DNA from 3 places in the Dyella humicola genome. Region 2 is predicted to be linked to each of the others. Evidence: riboswitches for the same ligand, from Rfam matches in the RefSeq annotation. Region 2 holds a riboswitch; each other region holds the start of a gene.
The links. A riboswitch is a leader RNA that binds a small molecule or an ion and turns the genes downstream of it on or off. The one in region 2 is predicted to bind cobalamin.
Positions count from the first base shown of each region.

Region 1: it holds a riboswitch for cobalamin, as region 2 does, so the genes downstream of both, OUZ30_RS01800 (ribonucleoside-diphosphate reductase subunit alpha) here and btuB (TonB-dependent vitamin B12 receptor) in region 2, are expected to answer to the same signal.
Region 3: it holds a riboswitch for cobalamin, as region 2 does, so the genes downstream of both, btuB (TonB-dependent vitamin B12 receptor) here and btuB (TonB-dependent vitamin B12 receptor) in region 2, are expected to answer to the same signal.

Region 1 covers NZ_JAPDPC010000001.1:422,886-433,467, reverse strand. The annotation lists gene OUZ30_RS01830 (DUF1223 domain-containing protein) at 982-1,713, shown strand; gene OUZ30_RS01825 (MBL fold metallo-hydrolase) at 1,777-2,868, opposite strand; gene OUZ30_RS01820 (hypothetical protein) at 3,068-3,511, opposite strand; gene OUZ30_RS01815 (TIR domain-containing protein) at 3,590-5,800, opposite strand; gene OUZ30_RS01810 (energy transducer TonB) at 6,089-6,946, shown strand; gene OUZ30_RS01805 (type 1 glutamine amidotransferase domain-containing protein) at 6,956-7,819, shown strand; cobalamin riboswitch at 8,056-8,273, shown strand; gene OUZ30_RS01800 (ribonucleoside-diphosphate reductase subunit alpha) at 8,423-10,582, shown strand, end outside.
Region 2 covers NZ_JAPDPC010000001.1:66,206-76,787, forward strand. The annotation lists gene OUZ30_RS00295 (efflux RND transporter permease subunit) at 1-3,149, opposite strand, end outside; gene btuB (TonB-dependent vitamin B12 receptor) at 3,356-5,254, opposite strand; cobalamin riboswitch at 5,384-5,615, opposite strand; gene OUZ30_RS00305 (GntR family transcriptional regulator) at 5,651-6,403, opposite strand; gene zwf (glucose-6-phosphate dehydrogenase) at 6,623-8,089, shown strand; gene pgl (6-phosphogluconolactonase) at 8,234-8,938, shown strand; gene edd (phosphogluconate dehydratase) at 9,007-10,582, shown strand, end outside.
Region 3 covers NZ_JAPDPC010000001.1:932,531-943,112, forward strand. The annotation lists gene clpB (ATP-dependent chaperone ClpB) at 1-928, shown strand, start outside; cobalamin riboswitch at 1,686-1,907, shown strand; gene btuB (TonB-dependent vitamin B12 receptor) at 2,065-3,873, shown strand; gene OUZ30_RS04000 (hypothetical protein) at 3,950-4,531, shown strand; gene cobO (cob(I)yrinic acid a,c-diamide adenosyltransferase) at 4,611-5,213, shown strand; gene OUZ30_RS04010 (cobyrinic acid a,c-diamide synthase CobB) at 5,223-6,521, shown strand; gene cbiB (adenosylcobinamide-phosphate synthase CbiB) at 6,518-7,447, shown strand; gene cobD (threonine-phosphate decarboxylase CobD) at 7,440-8,435, shown strand; gene OUZ30_RS04025 (cobyric acid synthase) at 8,435-9,919, shown strand; gene cobU (bifunctional adenosylcobinamide kinase/adenosylcobinamide-phosphate guanylyltransferase) at 9,907-10,428, shown strand; gene cobT (nicotinate-nucleotide--dimethylbenzimidazole phosphoribosyltransferase) at 10,425-10,582, shown strand, end outside.

The DNA of each region.
Region 1 (10,582 bases), 360 kb from region 2:
ACCCTGACGCTGTCTCAGTGGGTACTACTGCGCGGGATTGACCATGACTGCCCCCTATCCTTGGGGTCAGTCGGCCACCCGAGCGACCTGCGCTGCCTGCTCAAGGAGAAGTTGGTGACGCTTGGCCGATCCAAGGTCTCGCTCACTCCGCTTGGCAGTGAGGTGCTCTGGTACCACCGAATGCACTGAAATCGCACCGGCACACGGGGGCGACACCGCCGAAAAGCGCTTGACCCGCCGGCCAACTAGCGTATGGTAGAAGAACGTGTGGGTGCCCGCCGCTCATGCCTTTATGCATTCGCTGCGCGTGCCCGCCGCACTTAGCGCCTCAGCTATCGAGGTTTCGAAACGATGATTCACCCTGATCATCAGGATCAGGCTCAACTCAGAGCGACCGAATGAATCCGTTTCCTAAAGCACTCTCCCTCGCCAATATCCATAGCGTTTACAGCGGTGCGGAAGTGAAAACCGCACGAGACGCAAACCCAAACGCAAATGCAAACAAGACGGCAGACTCGCGGGTCAGCTACAAGACCACGAACCAGTTTGCACGCGAGCCGAACCACTCGGGCACGGCTCCGTCAAAGCCGCTGGCACCTAACACACGTTTCCGGCGCTAAGTCGGTACGAACGCCTTGCCAGTACGCCGCCATGAGCGCGGCGTGCGGCTCCATGAAGTCGCATGGTAAAGACGGATAAGCATTACCCGTCCATCCATCGCTTCTTCAGCCGGTGCGGGATCATGCCCCCGGCACGTCTGGACACTTAGCCAGACTTCACCCCCTGCACTCCCAGATCAATCTGCTGATGCGGCCACGCCGAAGTCGTGTACCTGGTTCGGCGCCATGTCGAATTCGCCCCAATGACAACTTGCTTGTGCATGTGGGCATGCCGTGTAACCGGTGCAAGGGATGCGGCGAAGCCATTGCGTAGGGGTAAGCTATTTGCCTCCCTAAGCTTCGCCCTTGCCCGGAGAGCTGCATGGCCATGACATTCGGCAGTCTGCTCAAGACGCTACTTGGCGCTGTCGCGCTGCTCGGTTTCACGGCGCTGAGCCAGGCCCAGGACTCGTCGTCACCGCAGCGACAACGCCTTGTGGTGGTGGAGCTGTTCCAGAGCCAGGGATGTTCGTCGTGTCCACCCGCGCAAGCCAACCTCAATGCGATCGCCGGACAGCAAGACATTCTGGCGCTGTCTTTCGGCGTGACTTATTGGGATGACCTCGGCTGGAAGGACACGTTCGCCCGCGACGCCTATACGCAACGGCAGTGGGACTACGCGCGCGCGCACAAGCACGGCAACGTCTGGACGCCTCAAATCTATATCAATGGTCACGCTGACATCGTGGGAACGGATCGCGCACAGCTCGCCGATGCCATAGCGCATGCCAACAGCAACGGTCCGTCGATCGAATGGGGCCAGGGTCAACTCGTCGTTGGTGCTGGCCAGCCGCCCGTACCGTGTGATGTGTGGTTGGTGCGCTATGACCCGCACATGCTCGAGGTTCGCATTGGTGCAGGCGAGAACAGCGGCCGCACGCTGCAGCATCGCAACGTCGTGCGCGAACTCATTCACCTTGGAACATGGAACGGAGCAATGCAGACCTTCGCGCTCCCAGCTGCCCGATCATCGACCTTGGCGACCGCCGCGCTGGTCCAAGTTCCGCGGGGTGGCGACATTCTCAGCGCCTCAAAGGAAGCGAACTCGCATTGAATCTCGAAGCCCTGGTTTTGAGAGCGTGAGCCTGCGGCGGTAAAGCGCCAGCCAAGCGAAAGCCTAGTCGTTCGTCCGCAGAGCCAGGAATTCGGCTGCCTCGAGCGCCGGGCCTTGCCAGTGGCCGGGAGCCACACCCCGCCACCACGGCTGCACGCCTTCCACCTGAGCCGGTTCCACCGGTTCGCCCAGACGCGGCATCAGCAGGCCTTCGGGTGCCTTGGCGAACAACACTTCCGCCGGCTCGGCCCAGGGATGCATGGCTAAATTGAACGTGCCCCAATGCACCGGGAGAAGACGACCGCTACCTAACTGGGCCCACGCTTCCAGGGCATTGTCCGGACCCAGATGTACATTGCCCCAGGAAGGATGAAATGCACCGACTTCGATCATCACCAGGTCGAACGGCCCCAGCCGCTGCCCGATCTCGGCGAAGGCCGGGGACAGGCCGGTATCGCCACTGAAAAATACCGAATGCCGCTCACTACGCAAGGCGAACGACGACCACAGCGTCGCGTTGCGATCGTGCAGTCCGCGCCCCGAGAAGTGATGCGAAGGCGCAGCGGTAATCGTCAACCCACCCGGCAATACGACGTGCTCCCACCAGTCGAGTTCGGTGATGCGCTCCGCCGGCACGCCCCACGCTTCCAGATGCACGCCCACGCCCAGTGAAGTAACGAAAGGCACCTGCATGGCAGCGAGTGCCCGGATGCTCGGGTAATCGAGATGATCGTAGTGGTCGTGCGAGATGAGCACCGCGTCCAATGGCGGCAACTGCGCGATGTCGACTGGCACTGGCTGGAAGCGCTTGGGCCCGAAGAAGGAGAACGGCGACGCGCGCTGCCCCCACACCGGATCCGTCAGCACGCGCTGACCATCGATCTCCAGCAGCACCGTCGAATGGCCCAGCCAGGTGGCGCGCAAGCCCGTTTCAACGGGCTGTGTCCAGGCGCCGCGCGGATCGAGCGCGGGCAACGGCTGACCTGGCGTGCGTCCTTCGCCGCCAAAGACAAAGTCGGTCAGCGAGGGTCGGTTCTCGCGCACCAGCGGCGTGCTCGAGGGGTAAGTATTGACGAAGCCAGCGCCAACGTACTGCGCAGACGCCTGCATCCGCTCAAGCCTGAGTCCGGTCGCATGCCGAGCAAAGAAAGCCATCTCGAACCTCCCGGGCAAGCAGTACTGGCGCACCCGTTCACATGGAATATCAAGCCGTGACAAACGGCCACCGCCGGTGCTCCGGCGGCGGCGAGTGCCGTCCCTTTCTTATCGGGTCATCCCGGCGAATTCCAAGTCGTGACGTTTGGGCCGCGGCCGGAGGCTTGGCGGCGTCCCTGCCCGTGTTGGCCGGAAGCCGCTAGTTATTCTTGATTGACGGATTGGGGCTATTCGCGCCCCCGGCGACGCATGTCAAAGGCACGCCGTACACCCTGTCACCGAAACGTGCAAAGAGCTGGTAGTACCACGTACCTTCGCTGCTCTTGTCGATGTGGTGATTGTGTATCTCCAACGTTTTGCCGCCTTTCAGCTGCAGATGGTGAAAGACTCTTGCATCAGGCTTCCTTATGAGCCAGACGAAGCCAGGGTGTTCGTCGTCGTCAAGCGCACAGAACTCGCCATCAATGGCGTTGCCCGTCAGCCTCCAGGTGATGGTATGCATGTGATCGGGGTTCTCCAGTCTGCGAAAGCTCCGATGGTGATCGCCATTGTCGATGACAAGCATATTATCGTCGTCGCATTCGCTCAGATCGTACCTAAGCTCGACACTCAACACGACATGCTGCTCGCTATGGTTTTCCATGGTGAACTCCTATGGGTGAGAGGTTGGTTCCCCGTGCCTGTGGATGCTTCCGTGCTCCCTGCCTGCCCTGTTCATACTTCAGCGACCGCTTCTGCTGGTTGCCGCCAGCAGCTGCTGCTGAACCGTCGCATTGACCGGATAAGCGATGCGCTCGCGTTGCAATAAAGCCAGCAGCCCCGCATCGCGATAGCCGCTGTTCCATAACTGCCGGATCAGCGGCTCCGCGTCGCCCTTGCTGCCCAGTGCAAGCAGTGCCTCCACCTGTAACGCCAGCAGTCGAGGATCGCCCCGACCGCTTGGCTGGGCCTGTGCCGCAGTGACCACCGCACTGCGTAGCTGCGCGGCGGCCGCCGGATCGGTAGTGACCTTGGCCAGCAACACTTGCGCGGCCATGGTGGCCAACAAGGTCGAGCGGTCATGCGGCTGTTGTTGCCGCAAAGGAAGCAGTGCGTGGAGTGCCGCCTGCACCTGCGCACGCGCCGGATCTACCTGCCCGGCGGCGAGGAATTCGGCGGCCTGTTCCGTCCGCGCTTCGGCCAGCTCTCGTTGCAGCCTTGTGTCGGCGGGGCTCTCGCGAACCAGCTCGGCATAGATCGATAGCGACTGCGCGGTCAGGGCTTGCGCCGAAGGCAGATCGTCGTTGAGGCGTTTCAGCCGGGCCAGTTGCTGAGCGTAGTGGGCAAGGTCGTCCTGAGCGCCGCTATTGTGGGGATCGAGCTTCACCAACGCGTTCGCCATCTGCACCGCCTGCTGCAAATGGTGCATGCCGGTCTCGTCATCACCGGCCAAGGCCAGCGTGCGCCCCAGGATGGCCCGCACCGTGAGCATGGCGTCGCTTTGCTCATTGTCCTTGGGGTTTCGCTCCGCCAATTCGGCTTCGATGGCGTCGTCCTTGGCATACTCGACAATGGCAGTCACAAGATCTCCGTGCAGGAGCGCCAGCTTGCCGAGATTGTTGTGCGCACCACCGAGTTCGACCGCCCATTCGGTCTTGTCGGGATTAGCTGCCACTAGTTTCCTCGACAGTTCCAGCGCGCTCTTGTACTGCACCGATGCTTCGTCCAGGCGACCGAGCGTCTCCAGTACATGGCCGAGATTGTTGTAGATCATCTCCCGCTCAAACTGCAGCACGAGATCGTTCGCCGCATGGGGTTCGGCCTGCTGCAATACGTTTTGCGCCGATTCAAAGCTCGCCTGCGCCTGGTCGAGCTGTCCCTGGAACCACTGGTTCTGCCCAATGAAGGTCAAGATGCGCGCGTGCTGGAGCTGACGAGGCACGTCGGTGGGATGGGCAGCAGCCAACGAGGAGGTCAGCTTCGCCGCGGCCTGGTAAGACACCATCGCTTCGGGCATATGACCCAGTTCCTCGCGAATGCGGCCGATCTTTTGCAACGCCGTGGCGCGTTGCGCCAAAGCCTGGTCGGTGACATCCGTGACCGGCAACGAGGTGAAATACGCCATCGCCTTGTCGTCAACGGCCGCCATAATGTCGAGACGCTTCACTTCCTGCAGTTTGTCGTTGAGATCGCCAAGCATGAAGTCGACCAGATCCTCGGCCTGCTTCTGGCGGCGTTCCGCGACCTGGCTGGCCACATCCGCGGCGTGTTGCGCAATCGTTGCCCTGATCGCCAGGACCGTGGTTACCGCCATCACGACCAGTGCCGCTGCGGTGACCGCCGTCATACGGCGATGACGGCGATGCAGCTCCCGTTGCCGCAGGCTGTCGAAACCGATATCGAGCATGCCGGCGATCAATTTCAGCTTGGCCGTGCTGCGGCTGTCTTTGCCTGCGCGCGCATCCGCTGCGATCGGCTCGGTGTGCGTTGTGGTCGGCTGTCCGTCGGCATTCAGCTGAAAGCGCAGCGCCGGCGCAAAACACTCCTCGGCCCCCCGGCCCGGCCAATCACTGGCGTTGGGTTCGCCATCGACGATCAGGCAAAAAATGCGTTCGCTACGGCCCAACCGTTTGAAGGCCAGCACTTCCTCCTGCACCCAGCGCGAGGTCGCCGAACGCGGCGAGCAGATCACAATCAGGTTCTCGGATTGCCCGAGTGCCTCGTTGACCTTGCGGCCCAGGTCGGTGGCGCTGGCCAGTTCGTCGCGGTCGCGGAAGATGGGCGCAAGACGCCGCGGAATCGTCCCCGCGGTCGTCTGCTGGCCGACCAGGCGCGATGGCACGCGATAGGTTTCCAGTGCCTTGTGCAGCCAGTCGACCCAGGACTTGTCCTGGTGGCTGTAGCTGATGAAGGCGCGGTACCGGAACTCCGATACCACGGGGGCCTGCGCCATAACGCACCGCACTCCCGCAGAAGGCTGCCGCCCTCCTTGGCCGTGGAATCCCCACGACATTCGGTCGGAAACCAGGCACCGACCTTCCGAAGACGCCGACAAAAGCATTCGGAATCATCACCGTAGCATACCAAATGTGATGACCATCACACTTTTAAGGTCGTGGCGGGCTGTTCGACCCATTCGAAAACCATGGCACGCCCCCGGCTGGCGACTGGCCCCGCCTTGGAAGGCTAAATGCCGCCCCCGTAAAGCTAGACTGCGTGCATTCCAACGGAGGGATTCGGTATGAGGCTTTTGCTGGTGGGCATGTTGAGTGTGTGGCTGTCGTGCGCGACACCGGACGCACAGGCGGAAAATGTTCGGAAGATCGCCGAGGCGAGCATGCTCGTGAAGGGTGCTGTGCAGATCAGTCCGGACGGCAGCGTCAAAGGCTATGTGCTCGATCAGGCGGAGAAGCTACCGCCGGCGGTCACCGAGCTCATCCGGAAAAATATCCCTTCCTGGAAATTTCAGTTTGCTGCCACGCCCGAGGCTGTCTTGAATGAGAGCATGAGCGTGCGCGTACTCGCCAAGGCCGTCGACGCGCAACACGAATCGGTGAGCATCATCGCCGCGACTTTCGGCGACGATAAGGGCGCCAAGGACGAGCGCATCCAATTCAAGACCAGGCGGCAACCCCAGTACCCGCCGATGGCCATCGATGCGCGGGTATCGGGCACGGTCTTCCTGTTGTTGCGCATCGACCGGGATGGCCGCGTGCAAGATGCTTTCGCCGAACAGGTCAACCTGCGTGCCTACGGCGACAAATGGGCCATGGATCGGTATCGCAAGAGCCTAGCCGGCGCTGCGCTCAACGCTGCCAGAGAATGGACCTACGATATCCCGACGAAGGGTAAAGACGCCGATGCGCCCTATTGGCTGGTGCGTGTTCCCGTCAGTTTCGATCTTCACGCCTTCGGCGAACAGCAGTCACCGGCGTCGGAATACGGTCATTGGGACATCTATGTACCCGGTCCCAAGCAAGACGTGCCCTGGGTCAAGGACCGCACCCTGCTTTCCGAGGCTCCTGACGCCATCCCAGACGGAGCACTCCACCAGGTTGGCACCGGGCCGCGCCTGGCCACATCGCTGGCTGGAAGCTGAGTACACCTGATGGCCCACGTATTGATCCCCCTGCCGCACCAGGACTTCGACCCCAGCGAAGTCGCCGTGCCGTGGCGCGTGCTTACCCAGGCAGGCCATCAGGTGACGTTTGCCACGCCAGACGGCCAGACGGCCAGCGCGGACCCGATCATGATCAGTGGCGAAGGACTGGATCTGTGGGGCTGGATCCCGGGCCTGCGCAAGCTGACCGCGTTTGGCCGTCTATTGCGCGCCAATGCGGTTGCGCGTCGCGATTACGCCGCGCTACTGAAAGATCAGGCCTTCAACGCGCCGCTGCGCTGGGATGACGTCGAGACCGCTGGCTTCGATGGACTGCTGCTTCCCGGTGGCCACTGCGCGCGTGGCGTGCGTGTATATCTCGAAAGCTCGCAGCTGCAGCATGTAGTTGCCGCCTTCTTCGGCGCCGACAAACCGGTCGCCGCGATCTGTCATGGCGTGGTGCTCGCTGCGCGCAGCCGCGGTGCGGATGGTCGTTCCGTGCTGCATGGCCGACGCACTACCGCGCTGACCTGGGCGTTGGAGAAATCCGCGTGGTCGATCACCCGCATCACCCGCTTCTGGGACCCGGACTACTACCGCACGTATCCCGATGGTCCCGGGCAGCCGGCGGGCTATATGTCGGTGCAGCAGGAAGTGACGCGCGCACTGGCCAGGCCTGAAGATTTCCTCGATGTGCCTCGCGACGTTCCAGACTATCGACGCAAGACCTCCGGCCTGGTGCGTGACAGCGCTACGGATGGCAGACCGGCCTTCGTTGTGCGCGACGGCAACTATGTCTCCGCTCGCTGGCCGGGGGACGTGCACCGTTTCGCCGCGACGTTCGCCGACATCCTCGCCAGCCGGCCGAGCTGAGCCAAGCACTCTGCTTCAAATCCCAGGGCGATCGTCGAAGCAAGCCGTCATCCGCGATGGCGGGGATGACGACTCAGGCGAAGTGGCGTTTCGGCCTGCTGCCGTCCTTCCTGTGGAGCCATTGAACAGAGCCCCAGGAAATTTTCCTGCTGGGCCGATAACCCCCGCCACCGCCTCACTTTTTCCTGCTTATCCACCGCCTAATCCACAATCTATTGGGTTGACCGGCCTGGTTTAGCCCGATATGTTGTGCTGGTCGGTGCCTCTCTCAGACCTACGGTCGGATTGGCTTAATAGGGAATCCGGTGCAAATCCGGAACTGCCCCGCAGCGGTAAGTGGAAACGAAAGCCCCCATCGCACTGGCCCTCAGCGGCTGGGAAGCGGGAGCAAGTAGGCCGGGTCGCAAGACCCATGTCCACGAGTCCGAAGACCTGCCGGCACATCGTGGCCTGAGCGCCGCGATGCGTGGTGACGGCTTCCGCGGGGAGGCGCGTCGATGCGCAGGGCGGCATGCCCTGTCGGTCGACCGTCCGTGGACTCGCACTATTTCAGCCCTGCGCGCGGGAGCAGGCGGTTGATGACCAGGCCCGGAGCGATGCTGCATGCAACCTATCGATACCACCTCGCGCGAGCGTACTGACGACCGCGCGGACGCCGCCGTTTTCCCTGCCGAGGCCGTCGTGGCCGAAGCACCCCAGCCCATCGCACCCGCCCAAGGCGGCGACGACGCGCCGTTTGCCCTGACCCCACCGCATAACCCTGGCCAGATGCGCGTTACCAAGCGCAACGGCAGCCAGGAGATCGTCGACGTCAACAAGATCGTGCGCGCGGTCACTCGCAGCGGCGAAGGCCTGCACGGCGTCGATCCGCTGCGCGTGGCGCTGAAGACCATTGGCGGCCTGTACGACGGCGCCACCACGCGCGAGCTGGACGAACTGTCCATCCGCACCTCCGCCGCACTCACCGCCGAAGAACCCGAGTACGGCCAGTTGGCCGCGCGCCTGCTCAGCGCTTATGTCGACAAGGAAGTAAGCGGCCAGGAAATCCAGAGCTTCTCGCAGTCCATCGCGCGCGGCGCCGAACTTGGCATCCTGAATGCGCGCCTGCGCGATTTCGTCGCCACCAATGCGCGCAAGCTCAACGACGCCATCGATCCGCTCGCCTCGCGCCGCTTCGAATACTTCGGCCTGCGCACGGTGTACGACCGCTACCTGCTGCGCCATCCTCAGCTGCGCAAGGTGATCGAGACGCCGCAGTACTTCTTCATGCGTATTGCGTGCTCACTGGGCGGCAACGAGATCGGCGAGACGCTGGAACTGTATCGCCTGCTGTCGTCGCTGGAATACATCGCCAGTTCGCCCACGCTGTTCAATGCCGGCACCGCGCATGAACAGCTTAGCTCGTGCTTCCTGCTCGACTCGCCATCCGATTCGCTGGAGTCGATCTACAACAAATACGCCGACGTGGCCAAGCTCAGCAAGTTCGCTGGCGGCATTGGCCTCGCCTATTCGCGCGTGCGCTCGCGCGGTTCGCTGATCAAGGGGACCAACGGCCATTCCAACGGCCTGACACCGTGGCTGAAGACGCTGGATGCCTCGGTGGCCGCCGTGAACCAGGGCGGCAAGCGCAAGGGTGCAGCTTGCGTCTACCTGGAACCGTGGCACGCCGACGTCGAGGAATTCCTCGAGCTGCGTGACAACACCGGCGACGAAGCCCGCCGTACTCACAACCTCAATCTCGCCAACTGGATTCCCGACGAATTCATGCGCCGCGTCGAGAGCGACGGCGACTGGTCGCTGTTCGACCCCAAGATCGTGCCGCACTTCGTCGACAGCTGGGGCGAGACCTTCGAGAACGCTTACCGCGAAGCCGAGGCCAACGGCCTCGCCGCGAAGAAAGTGAAGGCGCGCGAATTGTATGCGCGCATGCTGCGCACGCTGGCCCAAACTGGCAACGGCTGGATCACCTTCAAGGATCGCAGTAACGCCACCAGCAACCAGACCGCGCGCCCCGAAAACGTCATCCACCTGTCCAACCTGTGCACCGAGATCCTGGAGGTGACCTCGGCCGAGGAAACCGCCGTGTGCAACCTGGGTTCGGTGAACCTGGCGCGCCATGTGGTCGACGGTGTGTTCGATTTCGACAAGCTCGCCTCCACGGTGCGCACCGCGGTGCGCCAGCTGGATCGCGTGATCGATCTCAACTTCTACCCCATCGACACCGCCAAGACCGCCAACAGCAAGTGGCGACCGGTCGGCCTGGGCGTGATGGGCATGCAGGACGTATTCTTCAAACTGCGCCTGCCGTTCGACTCGGCCGAAGCACTGGCCTTGTCCACGCGCATCGCCGAAGAGATCTACTTCCACGCGCTGTCGCAGTCGAATGAACTGGCGGCACAGCAAGGCGCGCATCCCGGATTTGCCGAGAGCCGTGCGGCCAACGGCGAACTGCAGTTCGACTACTGGAGCAACGCGCAGCCGCACGACAGCGCCCGCTGGGAATCCTTGCGCGAAGCGATCAAGGCCAAGGGCCTGCGCAACTCGCTGCTGATCGCCATTGCACCCACCGCCACCATCGCGTCGATCGCCGGTTGCTATGAATGCATCGAGCCCCAGGTGAGCAACCTGTTCAAGCGCGAGACGCTGTCCGGCGATTTCCTGGTGGTGAACCGCTACCTGGTCGAGGAACTGAAGACCCTCGGCCTGTGGACCGGTGAAGTCCGCGACGCCATCAAGCTGGCCGAGGGTTCGATCCAGGGCATC
Region 2 (10,582 bases):
TCCAGCTTCCCCGCCAACGCCCGTTTCGCCGCACGCTTCGCCTTGCGCGCGGCCTTGCGCTCCTTACGGTCGTAATTCCACAGGTAGATGGCCGGTGTGCTGAGCAGGGTCAGCAGCTGCGACACCAGCAGGCCGCCGACGATGGCCACGCCCAGCGGCTGGCGCATTTCCGAGCCGATGCCAAAACCGACGGCCAGTGGAAGCGCCGCGCCCATCGCCACCAGGGTGGTCATGGTGATCGGACGGAAGCGCACCAGGGCCGCCTCACGAATCGCTTCCGGCGGCGACAAGCCGTGTTCGCGCTGGGCGACGAGGGCGAAGTCGACCATCAGGATCGCGTTCTTCTTCACGATGCCGATCAGCATCAGGATCGCGATGATGGCCATCAGCGACAGCGAGAGGCCAGTCGCCAACATCGCCAGGAACGCGCCCGCTCCCGCGGCTGGCAGCGTGGAAAGGATGGTGAGCGGATGGCCAAGGCTCTCGTAGAGGATGCCCAGCACGATGTACATGGCCAGGATGGAGCCGATCAGCAGCACGTTGGCGTTGCTGCGGGTTTCCTGCAGCTGCTGGTTGCCGCCGGTATAGCCGATCTGGATGCCGGCGGGCAGGCGCGCATCCGCCACAATCTGCTCGATCAGCGCCATGGCCTTGTCCGTTGGCATGTTCTGCTCGGTGTTGTAGTAAATCTGGGTCGCTTCCAGCTGGTTGGTGTGGATGACCAGGGACGGTGAGACATTGGGTTCGATATGGGCCACCGCCGACAGCGGCACCATATTGCCCTGCTCGCCGCGCACGTAGGTGTTGAGCAGCGTCGCCAGACTGATCGAATGTTCCGCCGACGAGGTCAGCACCACCCAGTACTGGTTGATGTCCGAGTAGATGATCGAGACCTGGTTCTGGCCGAACGCGTTGTACAAGGCCGAGTCGATCAGTCCCATGTTCACCTGCAACCGGCTCGCCGCGGCGCGATCAACCTTCAGCATCTGCTGCTTGTCGATGCTGTCGTAGTCGGTGGAGACGTCGTGGAATTCCTTCCGCTTGCGCATCAATTGCGCGACCTGCAGCGCCCACGGCTGCAGGTCGGTGTTGTTGCTGCTCACCAGCTCGAAGCTCTGGCTGCCGCGGTTGCTGTCGTTGTTGTCGTTGAAGAAGCCGATGGAGTTCAGCGAAACGCGCAGTTCGGGCAACTTCTCGTAGGCCTTCGACAGGCGCGCGATGATGTCCTTGATCGACTCCGAGCGCTGTCCCGGCCCGCTGCCCCGCGGCTTGAGGTCGACGAACATGGTGGCCTGGTTGCCGACCGCGCCGCCGGCATTGTCGCTGCCCAGGAACGTGGTGACGTCGAGCACGGCGGGGTCGGCCTTCATGATCGCCGAGGCACGCTGGGCACGTTCCGCCATCAAGGTGGGCGAGATATTCGCATCGGCGCGAACATCGCCCTGGATCATGCCGATGTCTTCCGGCGGCATGAAATTGAAGCCGAACAGCTTGACCACGCCCGTCGCCATCACCACGGTCAGCACCAGCAGGATGATCGGTTGCCAACGCATCAGGCGGCGATGGCGCATGGCCCAATCCAGCGCTCGTGCGTAAATACGCTGCATGCCGAGGTCGAAGCGCTCGATGGTTCGCTCCAGGCGACCCGGCGCGCGCGTACCGCTCTCGTCGGCAGGTAGAAAGCGTCCGCACAGCGCCGGGGTTATCGACAGCGAGACGATGGCCGAGATCACCACGGCGGCCGTCAGGGTCACCGAGAACTCGCGCAGCAGCAGGGTGAACTGGTTGTTGCCGAACAACAGCGGGGCAAACACGGCAATCAGCGACAAGGTGATCGAGACCACGGTGAAGCCGATCTCTTTCACGCCGACCAGCGCAGCCTCCAATGGGGGCGCGCCCTTTTCCATATGACGAACGATGTTCTCGATCACCACGATCGCATCGTCCACCACGAAGCCGATGCACAGCACCAGCGCAATCAGCGACAGCGTGTTGAGCGTATAGCCCAGGGTCCACATCACCGCGAAGGCGCCCGCCAGCGATAGCGGCACGCTCAGCATGGCAATCAGCATCGGGCCGATGCGACGCAGGAATACCAGCATCACCAGGGCCACCATCACCACGCTCAACATCAACGCCACCTGCACCTCGTGAAGGGCGGACTTGGTGGTCTGGGTGAGGTCGAAGATCGGCGTGATCTGCAGGTCCGCGGGCAGCCACGCGCGCATCTGCGGCAGCTTGGCGCGCACGGCGTCGGCGGTCGCCACCGCATTGGCTTCGGGGCGCTTGGCGATGCGGATCGCCACCGAGCGATGGTTGTTGAACCAGGCCGCCTGGTACTCATCCTGCTGGCCACTGACCACATGCGCGACGTCGGACAGCCGCACCGGTGCACCATTCTTGTTGATCGCGATCAGCAGGTTGCCGAACTCTTCCGGGTTGTGCAGAGAGTCGTTGGCGGTCACCGTCATCTGCGTGCGGCCGTCGCTCAGCGTGCCTTGCGGGGAGGTTACGTTGGCGGCGCGTAATGCGTTGGCCACGTCGTTGGCCGTCAGCCCCTTGGCGGCGAGCGCGACGGTATTGAGCTCGACGCGCACGGCGCGCGGTCGTCCGCCGATGACGCGCACCTGCGCCACGCCGGGAATCTGTGCGAGAGCCGGATTGATCAGGGTATCCGCGAGGTCGTAGAGCTTGTCTGGCGGGACCGTCTCAGAGGTGAGCGAGAGCAGTAGGACGGGTATGTTGGCGGTGTTGAATTTGAAGTAACGGGGCGGCACCGTCATGCTCGACGGCAGGTCGACCCGGGCCGCGTTGATCGCCGCTTGCACGTCGCGCGCGAGCTTGTCCGTGTTGTTGCCGAAGTTGAACAGGATGCGGATCGAGGTCGAGCCGTCGTTGCTCTCCGAATGCATCTCCTTGATGCCGGGAATACGGCCCAGGTGTCGTTCCAGCGGTGCAGCCACGGTCGACGCCATGGTTTGCGCGTTGGCACCCGGCACCTCGGTGTAGACCACCATGCCGGGGAATTCGATCGCAGGCAGCGCCGCCACACCTAGCAACAGGTACGCCCACAAGCCCGCCAGGGTGAGGCCGAGCGCCAGCAGCGAGGTGCCGATCGGGCGACGTATCAATGGCGCGAAAAGGTTCACGGGCATCCTGACCGTTGTCATCGGCGCACCCCTGTCGCACCGACTAGCGGGACGCGTACGCGTACCCTCGGTCGCCTTTATGCACGCAATCGGGTGACGGCGAATGTGCCGTAAGGGATGGATTAATCGGGCGTCGTCATCCCGACCTACGCCGGGATGACGATCGTGCTAATTGCCGACACCCCGTGAGGTGCCGGCAGAGCAGATCAACGCGTCGACGGGTTATAGCGCAGCGTCAGGAACCAGGTGCGGCCAGGCTGGTTGAAGTAGTAGACCGTCTCGTAGTTGCGATCGAACACGTTGGCCAACTTGGCCTCGATGCGCCAGTTGGGCAGGAAGGCATAGCTCGCGCGCAGGTCCGTGGTGCTGTAACCGCCGAGGCGATGCTGGTTGGCCAGGTCGTCATAAGCCTTGCCCGAGGCAAAGAAGGTGGCGCCAATGCCGAACGCATCGAAGCGGCGATCCACATCGACGCGCGCCGTCTGCTCCGGACGACGCGGCAACAGGTTGCCGTCATACGAGCTCGCCGTGCTCTTGGGCTGCTGCAGGGTGAGGTAGCTCTGCACCTGCCAACCGTCGAGGTTCGCGCCTAACTGGCCTTCGACGCCGCGGATGCGCGCCTGGCTGATGTTCTGCGGCACGAAGTTGCTATCCAGTGCGATCAGATCGTCGATCTTGGTCTGGTAGACGTTCACCGCCCAGTTCCACGCCTCCTGCTTCTGGCTCAGGCCCAGTTCGCCCGAGCGCGACTTTTCCGGCTTCAGGTTGGGATTGCCCAGGCCGTAGGGGTAGTAGATGTCGTTGAAGGTCGGCGCGTGGAAGGCGGTGCCGTAGCTGGCCGACAGGCGCAGGTCATGATCGAAGCTGTAGCCCCACGCCAGCGCACCGGTGTTGTGATTGCCGAACTGATCGTTGTGATCGTGGCGCGCCGATGCCTGTACTTCGTTGCGACCGAAAGTGCCCATGTACTGCGCATAGACGCCGGTGTCCTCGCGCCGGCTGTTGAGGTAACCGGTGTCGCTGTTGATGTATTCCTGCTGATAGTCGACGCCAGCCGTCAGCAGCTGGTTGGTGTCCAGGGTGATGTCGTTCTGCCACGAGGCCTGGTTGCGGCGCGAGTCGGCATAACCGCTCGGCGTGCGCGGGTAATACGTCTGCGTGCCCGCGAAGATGTCGTTGTAGACGCCCTGGAAGTACGTCGACGAATCGTCCCTGCTCTGGCCGGCATTGAGCGTCACCTTCCAGGCGTCGAGCGGGGTGAAGCTCAGGCGCGCGCCGGACACGATCTGCTGGTTGACCGCCTGGTTGCCGCTGAAGGGGCTGCCGGCGTATTCGACAAAACTCTTGCTGCGCAGCCACGTTGCCGACAGTTCGGTGCCGTTGTCCCAGCGATAACCGCCGTTGGCCATGCCGTTCCAGTTGCGGAAGGCATCGTCGCCCGGCTGGTCGACGAAGCAACCGGCGCCAGCCTCGGCGGCGCCGGCGCGGCAGGCGGGGATGCCGCTGGTGTATTGACCGCCCAGGCCTACGTTGAACCAGGCGTGCGAGTCACCACCCGACAGGCCGGCGTGGCCGTCCGTGTAGCTGTGGCTGCCGGCCGACACGCTGAGTGACGGCGTGAGCTTGCCGTCCTGCTGCCCATGTCGGGTGAAGATCTGGATCACGCCGCCGATCGCATCGGCGCCGTATAGGCTCGAACGCGGACCGCGCACGATCTCGATGCGCTCGATCTGGTCGACCGGAATCTGCTCGAATGCCGGCAAGCCTGCACCCACCGCGCCGATGCGCACGCCATCGATCAGCACCAGCACATGGGTGGAATTGCTGCCACGCAGGAACAGCGAACTCTGCTGACCCAGGCCACCGGTCTGGGTGAAGGTCATGCCGGGCAAGCCCACCAGCAAGTCGTGTACCGACGCCGGCTGCAGCCGTTCGATATCCGCGCGGGTGATGACGGTGACCGAGGACAGCGCCTCGTCGGTGGTGATCGACGTGCGCGTGGCCGTGACGATCACGGTGGACAGCGATGGCGGCGAGTTTGTATCAGCGGCCTGGGCGGCCATCGTGCACGACAGCAGCGCAGCTGCCAGCAGAGTCTTCTTCATGGTGTTCCTTGTGGCCGCGCACCCGCGCGCGACACCTGACTTCCAGAGGTCGGACGGCCACTTGGGGGAGCAGAACGGCGGACAGGCGAGATGCGCCATGACACGACGTCCGGCCTCGCCCACCGCGAGCCATCCGTTACGTGTCGGGCCGGTCTCCGGGCTTGCGAGTGGCATGCATCGCGTGCATGCACCGTCGGGCGCCTTCCCGTGCCGAGGCACAGTGGCATGTCGCCATCAGGTTCGAATCACTCGCTTACCGTTGCGGGGGCAGCGCCGGAATGGCTGCGTTGGCAGCATGCACCGGCTTCCCGTTTCATCCTGTGGAGTTACGCCGCAGGACACCCGAACGAACGGAATTTTAAGGTTATCCCTCGCCAGCAGCAACCAAGCCGCGGCTTAGTCGGTTTGCAGCTCGGCCACGAAGTCGTAGATATCGCCGCGATACCACGAGGTGGTGAACTCCACCACGCGGCCATCATCGAGAAAGCTGCGGCGCTCGATATTGAGGCCGGCACTGCCCACCGGCACGTGCAGCAGACGGGCTTGCTGGGCGCCGAGCGAGACGGCCCGCAGTCGCTGCAAGGCGCGACGTGGGCGGCAACCCAGCGTTTCCAGCACCTGATAGAGCGAGTCGTGAACGACCATCGGGTCGGGCAGGATGCTGGCGGGCACCACGCTGCGTTCGATCGCCAGCGGTTCGTCCTTGGCATAGCGCACGCGATGCAGGCGGGCGACCAGCACGCCGGGCGACAGGTTCAGTGCCATGGATTCTTCCGGCGTCACCTCGCCCACGCCCCGTTCGAAGAACTCCGAACGCGGATTGAGACCGCGTGCGCGCAAGTCTTCGGTAAAACTGGTGAGGCGCGACATCGGCTTGATGATGCGTTCGGCCACGAAGGTGCCGGCGCCGTGGCGTTGGTTCAGCAGACCCTCTTCGACCAGGCCGGCGATGGCCTTGCGGATCGTCACGCGGGAGAGCTCCAGCAAGCGCGACAGGTCGCGTTCGCTGGGCAGGGCCTGGCCCGGCTCGATATCGCGGTGTTCCACCACGTTGCGGATGGCCCGGCGCAGGCGCAGGTAGGCGAGCGGTTGGCTGGTGGCCGGGTCTCGGCTCAGGCGGCGGTATTCGTTGACGAGGGCGGTTTCCATGCCGGAACGATACCAATGACCATACCAGTATGGCAATCGGGTGATTTGGCGGGACTTTCCGAGGTTACCAATTTCCGATGAGAACCGTTGTGCCAGGCGGGTTCACGCGGTATCACGGAGAACTGGTGTTGCCTGGTATGTCACTGGTACGATCCCGGGGCACCGCACGGGCGCCAGCGCCCTGTGCCCGCTCCCCGCATCGCCTTTGAGGTGACTGAAGTGACTGCTTCTCCCCTGCCGGTCGAGCCGTTCGACCTGGTGATTTTTGGCGGAACCGGCGACCTCGCCGTACGCAAGCTGCTGCCCGCCCTGTACCACCGTTTCGTCGATGGCCAGATCCCCACCTCCAGCCGCATCGTCGGCATCGCCCGCGAAGGCCTGGACGACGATGGCTACCGTGCCTCGCTGCGCAAGGCGCTGCAGGAAAACGGTGGCGACGCAGCCAAGATCGAGGCCTTCCTGGGCCAGGTGGGCTATCGCTCGCTGGATGCGCGCAAGGACGAAGGCTGGGATGCGTTCGCGGCGTTGATCGGCGAGCAGCCCGAACACATCCGCGTGTTCTATCTCTCCACCTCGCCGGAATTGTTCGTCGATATCTGCAACCGCCTCGGCTCCTATGGGCTGAACAAGGGCCGCGCCCGCGTAGTGCTGGAAAAGCCGATCGGCCGCGACCTGGCCAGCGCCAACCAGATCAACGACGCCGTCGGCCACGTCTTCGACGAAACGCAAACCTTTCGCATCGACCACTACCTCGGCAAGGAAACGGTGCAGAACCTGCTCGCGTTGCGTTTCGGCAATGCGCTGTTCGAGCCGCTGTGGAATGCCGAGCACATTGACCACGTGCAGATCACCGTGGCCGAAACGCTGGGGGTCGGCCAGCGCAGTGCGTATTACGACCGCGCCGGTGCCCTGCGCGACATGGTGCAGAACCATATCCTGCAGTTGCTGTGCATGGTGGCGATGGAGCCGCCCTCGTCGCTGCAACCGGATGCGGTGCGCGACGAAAAGCTCAAGGTGCTGCGTTCGCTCAAGCCGATCGATGAGAGCAATGCCGCCCAACTCACCGTGCGCGGCCAATACCGCGCCGGTGCCGCGGAAGGCCAGAGCGTACCGGGTTACCTCGACGAACTCGCCAGTGGCAAATCCAACACCGAGACGTTCGTGGCGTTGAAGGCCGAAATCGCCAACTGGCGCTGGGCCGGCGTGCCGTTCTACCTGCGCACGGGCAAGCGTCTGCCCGAGCGCGTGTCGGAAATCGCGGTGGTGTTCAAGGCGGTGCCGCATTCCATCTTCGATCCGGCGGCTGGCGTGCTCGCGCAGAATCGCCTGGTACTGCGCCTGCAGCCAGACGAAGACATCAAGCTGTGGCTCACCATCAAGCATCCGGGTCCGGGTGGCCTGCGCCTGCGTCACGTGCCGCTGGACATGAGTTTTGCCGAAGCGTTCGGCGTGCAGCAGCCCGATGCGTACGAGCGCCTGTTGCTCGATGTGGTGCGCGGCAACCCCACCTTGTTCATGCGTCGCGACGAAGTGGAAGCGGCCTGGCAGTGGGCCGATCCCATTCTCGCAGCGTGGGCGGACAGCGGCGAGACGCCGCGTCCGTATACCTCGGGCACCTGGGGTCCCAGCGCTGCCGTGGCACTGATCGAGCGCGATGGCCGCACCTGGAACGAGGAAAGTGAGTAAACCGCTCACCGATACTAGCCGCCGTGACGCAAGGGTGATTCACCCGAGCGTCGCGGCGGCCTGCCTAGACTTCCCGCCATCCTTGTACCGCGGAGCCTGCGTGAATTCACCGCGAAGCCCCGCCCTGCCTGCGCCCTGCCTCCCATGTCGAACCTAACCACACATAGCTTCACCGACAGCCAGGCCCTGGCCGTCGCGCTGGCCACCAACCTCGCCGAGCGTCTGCGCGAAGGCATCGCTGAGCGCGGTAGAGCCCTGCTCGCCGTTTCCGGCGGCAGCACACCGCGTCATTTGTTTGAGCGCCTTTCTCGCGAGACGCTGGACTGGTCGAAGGTCCAGGTCACCCTGGTCGACGAGCGCTGGGTTCCGGAGAGTAACGAACGCTCCAACGCGGGCATGCTGAAGGCGACACTGCTGCAGCATGAGGCGTCTGCGGCGCAGTTCGTTCCCCTCTATACCGATGCGCCGACGCCGGAAGCCGGGCTTGCCACGGTGCGTGCGCGGATGGCGTCGCTGGCGCTGCCGTTCGATGCGGTTGTGCTCGGCATGGGCAACGATGGGCATACCGCCTCGTTCTTTCCCGGCGGCGACCGTCTTCCCGAAGCACTGGATCCGAACAATCCTGTGCATGTGCTGCCCATGCGTGCGGCTGGCGCCGGTGAGCCGCGCATTACCTTCACGCTGTCCGCCCTGCTCGACACACGTGCACTTTGTCTGCACATCGAGGGCGAGGCCAAGCGCCAGCTGCTGGCCGATGCCAGTCAGGGCGTGGGCGAGGCCGCGAATTATCCGGTGCGCGCCGTGCTGACCCAGAAGCGCGTGCCCGTTACCGTCTATTGGTGCCCCTGAGGCTTCCGCGGAACCCTTCAGTACATGGCGCGCCTCGTCGCGCGCCATGACTTATCCGGAGTTTGATCATGAACGTGCTTCACCCCGTGGTTGCCGAAGTCACCGAGCGTCTGCGCGAGCGCAGCCGCGATTCGCGTGCGGCTTACCTGCGTCGCATCGATGCGGTACAAGCTTCCGGTACCCATCGCGAACGACTTTCCTGTGGCAATCTCGCGCATGGCTTCGCCGCCTGCGAAGGCTCGGACAAGGCACGACTGCGCGAAGGCCACACCCCCAATCTCGCCATCATCAATGCCTACAACGACATGTTGTCGGCGCACCAGCCGTACGAGCGCTACCCGGAGCTGATTCGCCAGATTGCGCGCGAGGCCGGCATCACCGCACAGATGGCGGGCGGTGTGCCTGCAATGTGCGATGGCGTGACGCAGGGACGCGCCGGCATGGAGTTGTCGCTGTTTTCGCGCGACCTGATTGCCATGGCGACCGCCGTATCGCTGTCGCACGACATGTTCGATGCCGCGCTTTACCTCGGCATCTGCGACAAGATCGTGCCCGGCCTGCTGATCGGTGCGCTGAGCTTCGGCCATCTGCCGGGCGTGTTCATTCCTAGCGGCCCGATGCCCAGCGGCATCAGCAATGAAGAGAAATCCAAGGTGCGCCAGGCCTATGCCGAAGGCAAGGCGACGCGCGCGGAATTGCTCGAAGCGGAAGCCGCCGCTTATCACGCGGCCGGCACCTGTACGTTCTACGGTACGGCCAACTCCAACCAGATGCTGATGGAGATCATGGGCCTGCACCTGCCAGGCGCCAGCTTTGTGGCGCCGGACACGCCGCTGCGTGACGCGCTGACGCGTGAGGCCGTGCTCCGTGTGGCCGAGCTCAGCGAGCCAGGTTCCGCTCATCTGCCCTTGGGTCACATCATCGACGAGCGCGCCATCATCAACGGCGTCATCGGCCTTCACGCGACGGGCGGCTCCACCAACCACCTTCTGCATCTGGTGGCGATCGCGCGCGCCGCCGGCGTTGAACTGCGCTGGGACGACTTCGACGCCTTGTCGTCGGTGATTCCGCTGCTGGCGCGCGTCTACCCGAACGGCTACGCCGATGTGAACCAGTTCCACGAAGCCGGTGGCATGGGCTTCCTGATCGACCAGCTGTTGAGCCAGGGCCTGCTACATGGGGACGCGCGTACGGTGTTCGGTACCGGTTTGGACGGCTATACGCAGGTGCCGCAGCTGGACGCCGAAGGCAAGCTGGCGTGGAAGCCGGTCTCCAAGGAAAGCGGCAATCGCGGTGTATTGCGCGGTGTCGGCGAACCGTTCCGCGCCGATGGCGGCCTGCGCATGTTGAGCGGCAACCTGGGGCGCGCGGTGATCAAGGTGTCGTCGGTGCCCGACGATCGCCTGGTGATCGAGGCACCCGCCATCGTGTTCCACGACCAGGACGACGTGCGCAAGGCGTTCGAGCGTGGCGAACTGAATCGTGATTTCGTTGCCGTGGTGCGCTTCCAGGGGCCACAGGCCAATGGCATGCCGGAACTGCACAAGCTGACCCCAACCCTCGCCGTGCTGCAGGACCGCGGGCATCGCATCGCCTTGCTCACCGATGGCCGCATGTCGGGTGCGTCCGGCCGCGTGCCGGCGG
Region 3 (10,582 bases), 870 kb from region 2:
GGAAGGCGAGCGCGAAAAGCTCCTGCAAATGGAGTCCGCGCTGCACAAGCGGGTGGTCGGTCAGGACGAGGCGGTCCGCGCGGTATCCGATGCAATTCGTCGTGCACGAGCTGGCCTGTCCGATCCCAACCGCCCGTATGGCTCGTTCCTGTTCCTCGGCCCCACCGGCGTCGGCAAGACCGAGTTGTGCAAGGCGCTGGCCGAGTTCATGTTCGATACGCAGGACGCCATGGTGCGCATCGACATGAGCGAATTCATGGAGAAACACTCCGTGAGTCGCCTGATTGGTGCGCCTCCTGGCTATGTCGGCTACGAGGAAGGCGGCTATCTCACCGAGGCCGTGCGTCGCCGCCCGTACAGCGTGATCCTGCTGGACGAGGTGGAGAAGGCGCACCCGGATGTGTTCAACATCCTGCTGCAAGTGCTCGACGATGGTCGCCTCACCGACGGCCAGGGTCGCACGGTGGATTTCCGCAACACCGTCATTGTGATGACGTCCAACCTCGGCTCGCAGATGATCCAGGAGCACGCGGGCGACAGCGAGGCGGACTATCTGCAGATGAAGGCGAGCGTGCTGGGCGTGGTGCAGGCGCACTTCCGTCCCGAGTTCATCAATCGCCTGGACGAGCTGGTGGTGTTCCGTCCGCTGGAGAAGAAGCAGATCCGCGCCATCGCGAAGATCCAGCTCGCCTATCTGGAGAAGCGCCTGGCCGAACGCGAGCTCAAGATGGAGATCGGCGAAAAGGCGCTGGATCTGCTCGGTAATGTGGGCTTCGATCCGGTGTACGGTGCGCGTCCGCTCAAGCGGGCGATCCAGCAGCAGCTGGAGAATCCGCTGGCCAGGGAGATCCTGGAAGGCCGATTCCCTGGCGGCACCACGATCGTGGTGGATGCAGAGCAGGGGCATCTGACGTTCCGCAAACAGTAACCTCGAAACCTGAGGTGGTTTCGGCTTGAACGTCGAGTCACCCGCTCTTTCTCCTTCTCCCCTTTGGGGAGAAGGTTGGGGCGAGGGGCGGGAGCATGCTGTCACGCGACGACTGAGCGTGGCCGCCAGGTTGCCGCTTACGCAGCGGGCGTTTCGATCGCCTGCCGGCGCTCGAGTCACTTTTCTTTTGCTGGCCCAAAAGAAAAGTAACCCAAAGAAAACGGCCTCTAGAGCTGGCAGCATTGCGTGGGATAGAAGCGCTGGAAGGTTCCCGCGATTAGGGAACTGACTGCCCACGGCTACACACAGCGGCTACACCGCAACGCGCCACCGCGATGAGGACTTAAAGCAGGCTCGGCCAAAGGTCGTGATGTTTGTCGCATCCAAGTGCCAGGTAACCACCCCACCACCGACGCCTTAAGCCCTCTTCGCATCGGCGCGTTGCGGTGTAGCCGCGGTGTGTCGGCCGTGGGCCGCCACTCATTCGGCTGGCCACGCCCGTCAGGCTCGTATCCCGCGCCATGCTATGAGCTCTGGCTCTTTAGGCCATTTTCTTTGGGTTACTTTTCTTTTGGGCCAGCAAAAGAAAAGTGACCCGGACCGCGGCAGCGGTTCGGAACGCCCGCTGCGTAAGCGGCAACCTGGCGATATCGCTCGGTCAACGCGTGACCGCAAGCACCCGCCCCCCATCCCAGCCTTCTTCCCGGAAGGGAGAAGGAGCAAAGCGCGCCGGCAGGCGATCGAATCTCCCGTCTGCTAAGATCGCCCCGCCTGAGGTGACCACCAGCTGCAAAGCGAGTGGTTGAAACGGGAATCCGGTGCGGCGCGTGAGCGCCCATTCCGGAGCTGCCCCCGCAACGGTAGGCGAGTAAACGGTCAGCAATAGCCACTGTGCTTTGGCATGGGAAGGCGCTGGTCCGGAAGGCATCCGATGCCTTCGCTCGCGAGCCCGGAGACCGGCCTCGAGGTACGACCAGACAGGCGGTGGGCCATGTCATGGATGCCATGCGTCGCATGGCCGCCACGTCTCCTCACGCCTGTTCCTTATCTCATGCAAACCGCGCGGGCAGGCGCGGTTGAGGAGCATTGCTGTGGCATTTCAGAAGTCCCCCGTCCGCCAGACGATCCTGGCGGCGATGTTGTTGACCGTGATCTCGTCGGCGTCCGCCGACGATGCGACGACCGACCTCAGTAGCGTCGTGGTCACCGCGACCCGTACTGCGCAGACGCAGGACCAGACCCTTTCGGCGATCACCGTGATCGATCGTGCCGATATCGAACGCCTGCAGCCGGCATCCCTGGCGGACCTGCTGCGCGGCACGCCCGGCATGCAGCTGGCCAACAACGGCGGCCCAGGCAAGGCCACCAGCGCATTTCTGCGTGGCACCGAGTCCGATCATGTGCTGGTGCTGGTCGATGGCATCAAGATCGGCTCGGCCACCACTGGAACGGCTGCGTTACAGGACATCCCCGTCGAGCAGATCGAGCGCATCGAGATCGTGCGCGGGCCGTTCTCCAGCCTGTACGGTTCGGAGGCCATCGGTGGCGTGATCCAGATCTTTACTCGTCGCCCCGAGGGCTCGTTCGTACCTGCCTTCAGCCTGGGCGTGGGCAGCTATGGTCATCTAAGCGGTTCGGCTGGTCTGGCCGGGACGAGCGGTAACGGCTGGTATTCGCTACAGGCCTCGCATGACCAGACCGACGGCATCAACGCCTGTCGCGTGGGAGCCGCCGAAGTCGGTGCCGCGTGTTTCGCCGATCAGCCCGACAAGGACGGCTATCGCAACACCGCCGTGACCCTGCAGGGCGGTTATCGCTTCGACCAGCAATGGGACGCCGATGTCCGCCTGTTCCGCAGCGAGGGCCACAACTATTACGACGGCACCTATTCCGACTCCGACGAAAGCGTGACCCAGGTGGTCGGCGGCCGTCTGCACTACCGTCCCACCAAGGACCTCACCTTCACCTTGAGCGTGGGTACCAGCGGCGACTTCAGCAAGGACTATCTGCAAGGCGTCTACGTTGACCGTTTCGACACCCATCGCGATATTGGTTCGTTGCAGGCGGATATCGCGCTGGGCGGTGGCCTGCTCAGCAGCGGTTTCGACTGGCAGCGTGATCAGGTGGACAGCAGCACCGCCTACGCCGTGGACAGCCGCATCGATCGTGGCGTGTTCGTGCAGTGGCAACAGACCTTCGGGCGCCAGTCGCTGCAGGCCAGCGTGCGCCGCGACGACAACAGCCAGTTCGGCGGCAAGAACACCGGCAGCGTCCTGTGGGGCTGGGATTTCAGCAACAGCCTGCGCCTGACGGCCAGCTACGGTACGGCGTTCAAGGCACCCACGTTCAACGACCTGTATTACCCGTACTACGGCAATCCCAACCTCAAGCCGGAAACCTCGCAGAACATCGAATTGGGCCTCCGTGGCGCCTACGGCTGGGGCTACTGGTCGCTCAATGCGTTTCGCAACAAGGTCGATGACCTCATCACCTATGACGCGTCGACCGGCCTGCCGGGCAACGTGGAAGATGCGCGCATTCGCGGCGCCGAGGGCGTGGTCAGTGGACACCTCGCCGGTTGGCTGTTGACCGGCACGGCCACCTGGCTCGATCCGCGCGATGAAACGCCTGGCGACCAGTACGGCAATCTGTTGCCGCGTCGCGCACGCCAGACGGCGCGCGTCGATGTGGACCGCGGTTTCGGTGCCTTCAGCGTGGGCGGTAGCTGGTACGTGGCTGGACGTCGTTACGACGATCTTGCCAATCAGCATCCGCTCGGCGGCTACACCCTGACCGATCTGCGCGTGGCCTATGCACTGGATCGCAGCTGGAAGCTGCAGTTGGCGCTCAACAATGCGTTCGCCAAAAACTATGAGACGGCCTGGTATTACAACCAGCCCGGTCGCAATTACATGCTGACCCTGCGTTACCAGCCGGCTCCATAAGCGCAAGCGCGGGGCGGGTCGTCCCAGCCCCGCGTGACCATTGCAAGACCTTAGACCAAGATCCGGGAGTCACGTCATGAAGTTACCGTCAGGTCCGCGTTCTGCCCTGCTATTGGGGTTGCTGGTGCTGGTCATGTTGTCCACCCGCTTCAAGCATTTTGGCGATGTGCTGCATCTGCCCGATGCTTCGATGGCCGTGTTCTTTATCGGTGGTCTGTTGCTACGCCGCCACGCGATGTTCGCCTCGCTGGTGGCGCTTGCCATGGGGCTGGACTGGGCATCGATCCAGTATGCCGGTGTCAGCGATTTTTGCGTCACGCCGGCGTATGCGTTCCTGCCCTCGGCCTATGCCGTGCTTTGGTATGGCGGTCGCTGGTACGCGCCACGCCTGCGCATCAGCACGGCTTCGCTGTTGGGCGCCTGGGTCGTCGCGCTGCTGGCAGCGTCCGTTTCCTTTGCCATCTCCAATGGCGCGTTTTATTGGCTGGGTGGTCGTTATGCACAGCCGCACCTGGCCGAGTACGTGTCGCGTCTGTGGCAGTGGGCTCCCCTGTTCGTGCGCACCACGCTCGCTTATGTCACGGTGGCGTTGGTGGCCTATGCCGCCGTTGCCAGGCTGATGTCGACACGTGCCGCGCCGTCAGCGCAGCAGGCATAGGAGCCATGTCCATGACGAGTAGGTTCCATCAGATGCATAGCCGGGGAGCAGGCTTATGAACGATCCGTCGCGCGGTGAAATGTTGACCGCCGAAGAGCGCCATCGCGAGCGCATGCAGCGCAAGAAGGAACTGGTGGACCGCAAGATCGCCCGCGCCACCATCGAACGCGGCGTGTTGGTGGTGAACACCGGTAACGGCAAGGGCAAGAGTTCGTCCGGCTTCGGCATGCTGGCTCGCTCGCTCGGTCATGGCTTCCACTGTGGCGTGGTGCAATTCATCAAGGGCAGTTTTTCCACCGGCGAAGAGGCGTTCTTCCGTCGCTTTCCCGACGAAATCGACTATCACGTGATGGGCGAAGGCTATACCTGGGAGACCCAGGACAAGGCCCGCGACATCGAGGCCGCCGATGCAGCATGGCAGGTGGCGGCGGGCATGCTGACCGATGCCCGTTACGACTTCGTGCTGTTGGATGAGCTCAATATCGCTCTGGTGAAGGGTTATCTCGATGTTGGCGTGGTTGGCGCCGCACTCGCTGCGCGACCGCCGCAGCAACACGTGGTGATCACGGGTCGCGGTGCACCGGATAGGTTGGTCGAGCAGGCGGATACGGTGACGGAAATGCGCGTGGTGAAACATGCATTTGAGGCCGGTATCCGGGCTCAAAAGGGTATCGAGCTGTAGGTGATGTCGATGCAACCGAAAACCCATCATTGCCCTGCCGTGCTGGTTTCCGCTCCGGCTTCGGGCCAGGGCAAGACCTCGGTGACCGCGGCGCTGGCGCGTTGGCATACGCGCGCAGGCAGGCGCGTGCGCGTATTCAAGACGGGCCCGGACTTTCTTGACCCGATGGTGCTCGAACGCGCCAGCGGGGCACCGGTGTATCAGCTCGATCTATGGATGGGTGGCGAAGACGATGTCCGTGCGCGCCTGTATGAAGCCGCCGGGGACGCCGATCTGATCCTGGTGGAAGGGGTGATGGGTCTGTTCGACGGCGGCATGTCCAGCGCGGACCTCGCACAGAAGCTGGGCTTGCCTGTGCTGGCCGTGATCGATGGCTCGGCCATGGCACAAACCTTTGGTGCCATTGCCACGGGGTTGGCGCGCTATCGCGAAGGGCTGCAGGTTCATGGCGTAACCGCCAACCGCGTTGGCAGTGCGTATCACGCTCAATTATTGGCCGACAGTCTGCCGCCCGATCTGCGTTGGTTGGGTGCCCTGCCGCGCGATGCATCACTTGCCTTGCCCGAACGCCATCTCGGCTTGGTGTCGGCGGGGGAATTGCCTGATATCGATGCCCGACTCGATGCGCTGGCCGATGCCTGGGCTGCGCATGCCTCGTCCGAGCTACCGCCGCCCGCGGCATTCTTACCGGTGGCGACGTCACCGGTCGGTTCGCGATTGCGAGGTTTGCGCCTGGCGATCGCGCGCGATCAGGCGTTCTGTTTCATTTACCCGGCTAACCTGGACGTGCTGCGTGCAGCGGGCGCAAAGCTGCTGTTCTTCTCGCCCATAGCGGGGGAATCCCTGCCTGATTGCGATGCGGTGTGGTTGCCGGGTGGCTATCCCGAGCTTCATTTGTCGGCGCTGTCGGGCCATGACATGTTGCGCCAGGCGTTGCATGCGCATGTCGATGCCGGCAAGCCTCTGCTCGCTGAATGCGGCGGCATGCTCTACGCGCTCGACGAGCTGACCAATCGCGATGGCGAGACCTTTAGCATGGCGGGCCTGTTGCCAGGTCGCGCCACCATGCAGACCCGACTGGGCGGACTCGGCATGCAATCGGTCACGTTGCCGGAGGGCACGCTGCGCGGACACACCTTCCACTACGCGCATGCGGCCATCGATGTGGCGCCATTGGCCATGGCGGTCAATCCCGACAAGGGGCCTAGTAACGAAGGCGTCTATCGCCGTGAACGCCTTACGGCGAGCTTCATGCATGCGTACTTTCCCTCCAACCCGGAGGCCGCCACGAAATTGTTCCTGCCATGACGACGGCGCTTGCCATGCTGGCGGCGATCCTGCTCGACGCCTGGCTGGGCGAGCCAAGGCGTGCGCATCCGCTGGTGGCGTTCGGCCGGTTGGCGGGTGGCATTGAAGCGCGACTGTATCGCGATCGGTACATGGCTGGCCTGCGTGCCTGGAGCCTCGCTGTAGTGCCGTTGGTCGTGCTCTGCTGGCTCGCGGCCAAGATGCTCGGCAGCATGACTGGCTGGCTCAGCTTCGTATTCGATGCCGTGGTGCTCTATCTCGCTATAGGCTTGCGCAGCCTTGGCGAGCACGCCACGCCGGTGGCGTGTGCACTGCATGACGGCAACCTTCCCGAGGCGCGTACTGCAGTGGGCCGCATGGTTAGTCGCGATACGCACGTGCTCGACGAAACGCAGGTTGCAGCGGCGGCCACCGAGTCAGTACTGGAGAACGGTAACGATGCCGTCTTCGCTGCGCTGTTCTGGTTTGTCCTGTTCGGTGCGCCGGGTGCCGTGTTGTACCGGCTGGCCAATACGCTCGACGCCATGTGGGGATACCGCACGGCGCGATACGAGCGCTTTGGCTGGGCTGCGGCACGGCTCGATGATGCGCTCAACTATCTACCGGCGCGGCTTACCGCGACAACCTATGCGCTGCTCGGTGACGCGACGCGGGCATGGCGTTGCTGGCAGACGCAGGCATCGTCATGGGACAGCCCGAATGCCGGCCCGGTCATGGCGGCCGGTGCGGGTGCGATTGACGTGAGGCTGGGTGGCGCGGCGCCTTATGCCGGTGTGTGGGAGTCTCGACCGGTGCTGGGCGAAGGGTTGCCGCCGGACGCAGGCGCCATTGCACGTGCGCTTCGATTGGTGCGACGTGGTGTGGCGCTGTGGCTGGCGGTGGCATGCTTGTTTGCGTTGTTATGGCGGGTGACCAGCCATGCTTGAGCACGGCGGACGCTTGCAGCAGGCAGCCATCACCTATGGCATTGCGCTCCCGGACTGGCTTGATCTCTCCACCGGCATCAGTCCCTTCGCGTGGCCGGTGCCTGAGATCCCGGCCCAGGCATGGCATCGTCTACCCGAAGATGACGACGGTTTGGTGGACGTGGCGCAGGCCTACTATCACGCCCCACAGCTGCTGCCGGTTGCCGGTTCGCAGGCCGCCATCCAGGCACTGCCAAGCTTGCGCGGGCCGTCCCGCGTAGGCGTCATCGCTCCCGGTTACAACGAGCACGCACATGCATGGCGCAGGGCGGGCCACGAGGTGACCTGTCTATCGGCATGGTCGCTATTGGAGCGTGCCGACGAGCTAGACGTCATCGTGCTGATCCACCCGAATAACCCGGGCGGTGAGCGGTTCCAGCGTGAGGCGTTGCTGGCCTGCCACGCGCGCCTCAGGGCCCGCGGAGGTTGGCTGATCGTCGATGAGGCCTTCATGGACGTCTCGCCGGACGACAGCCTTTGTCCGTTTACCGCGCGTGACGGGCTGGTCGTGCTGCGTTCGGTTGGGAAGTTCTTTGGACTGGCGGGTATCCGCGCGGGCTTTGTATGTACGTCAAGGCCGCTGTTGGATGCGCTTCGAGACTATCTCGGTCCGTGGACCTTGAGCGGCCCGACTCGCCACGTGCTCAAGCTGGCGCTGGCCGATCGTGACTGGCAAGCGCAGGCACGCGGATGGCTTCGACATGGCAGCGCGCGGCTTGCCGAGGTGTTGCTCATGCACGCGGTCACACCGACAGCAGGCTGCGCGTTCTTCCATTGGTGGCGTCATGAGCTGGCCCCGTCGTGGCATCACGCACTGGCCGAGCGCGGCATCCTCACGCGGCTGTTCGACGAGCCGCGTAGTCTGCGTTTTGGATTGCCTGCCGATGAGGCTGGCTTGCTTCGCCTGGACCAAGCTTTGGCAAGTGTCCGTTTGATGGGGATGACCTGATGAGCGCCAGTGTATTAATGGTGCAGGGATGCACGTCCGATGCGGGGAAAAGCACGCTGGTGGCGGCGTTGTGTCGTTGGCTGCATCGGCGCGGCGTCGCCGTGGCGCCGTTCAAGCCGCAGAACATGGCGCTGAATTCGGCGGTCACGGTAGATGGTGGTGAAATCGGTCGCGCCCAGGCCGTGCAGGCGCAGGCGGCCCGCGTGCCGCCGCATACCGATTTCAATCCGGTCCTTCTGAAACCCAACAGCGATGTGGGCGCCCAGGTCATCGTGCACGGTCATGCCATCGCCAACATGGATGCGCGTGTCTATCACGACTACAAGCGCATCGCGATGGACGCGGTGCTCGCATCGCACGCACGGCTGGTATCGCAGTACGACGCGGTCATCGTGGAAGGTGCTGGCAGTCCCGCCGAGATCAATCTGCGCGACCGGGACATCGCCAATATGGGCTACGCCGAAGCGGTCGATTGCCCGGTGTTGTTGATTGCTGATATCGATCGCGGCGGTGTCTTCGCGCATTTGGTCGGCACGCTTGCACTGCTGTCAGATAGTGAACGTGAACGCGTCGCCGGTTTCGTCATCAACCGCTTTCGCGGCGATCCCGCGTTGCTGCAATCGGGTCTGGACTGGCTGGAACGCGAGACCGGCAAGCCCGTACTGGGCGTGCTGCCTTTTTTGCAGGGCCTACAACTCGAAGCCGAAGACGCCTTGCCACGCGATCGGACGCACAAGCCTGGCGCAGGCCTGCGCGTGGCCGTGCCGGCGTTGCCGCGGATAAGCAACCACACGGATCTCGACGCTTTGCGCGCGCATCCCGACGTCGATATGCGCTTCGTTGGCCCCGATGAAGTGCCTCCCGCCTGCGACCTCATCGTGCTGCCCGGTTCCAAGTCCACTCGCGCGGATCTCGCCTGGTTGCGGGCAAACGGCTGGGAGGAGGCGATCGAGCGGCATCTTCGTTATGGCGGCAAGCTGATCGGTATCTGTGGTGGCTTCCAGATGCTGGGCCGCTTCGTGCATGATCCCCATGGCATCGAGAGCGCGCCGGGCTCAAGCGTTGGACTCGGCTGGCTGGACATGGAAACCACGCTGGAAGAGCGCAAGAAATTGCGTCGCGTGGCTGGAGAACTGGTCCTGGGAGGGGCGCGGGTGAGCGGCTATGAGATCCATTGTGGCGTCAGCCATGGCGCGGCGCTGGCAAGGCCTTCGAGCAAGCTCGACGGAGGGTTGCCCGACGGCGCCTTGTCGTCAGACGGTCAGATTCTAGGCAGCTATCTGCACGGCTTGTTCGACGAGCCACCGGCTCTCGTGGCGTTGCTGGCATGGTCTGGTTTGCACGACGCATCTTCCATCGACATGCACGCCTTGCGTGAAGCCAGCATCGAGCGACTTGCCGATGCCGTGGAAACACATCTCGATACGTCGGCGCTGCTGCGCTTGCTGAAGTTGAGCGCGACGGAGCCTGCATGCGCACTCTGATACTCGGTGGTGCCAGGTCGGGCAAGAGCGCCTTGGCAGAACGGCTCGCCGTCTCGTCGGGTCATGCTGTGGTCTATGTCGCTACCGCGCAGGCGCATGACGCCGAAATGGCGGCGCGTATCGCGCATCATCGGGCGCGGCGCCCGGCCCACTGGTCAAGTGTGGAAGAGCCGCTGGCTCTGGCTGATGTCTTGCGTGCACAGGTTCGGCCCGGGCGTTGCGTCCTGGTCGACTGCCTCACGTTGTGGCTGAGCAATCTGCTCGGCGATGCCGATGCATCGCGTTTCGAGCGTGAGGTTGCGGCCCTGCTGGATATTTTCCCCTCGTTGACCGGGCAGGTCTTGCTGGTGAGCAACGAGGTGGGGCTCGGCGTGGTGCCGCTGGGTGAACTTACACGCCGCTTCGTCGATGAAGCGGGTCGATTGCATCAGGCGCTCGCGAACCAGTGCGAGCGTGTGCTGTTCGTTGCGGCCGGCATGCCGCTGGCCCTCAAGGGAAGTCTTGCATGAGCCTCGATTGGCTGTCCGTGCCCTGTCAAAGCGTTGATACGAAAAGTGAGCAACTCGCGCGCGAACATCAGGCCCAACTGACCAAGCCGCCTGGTTCGCTGGGTACGCTGGAGACGCTGGCGATTCGTCTGGCCGGGCTGCAACACACGGTGCG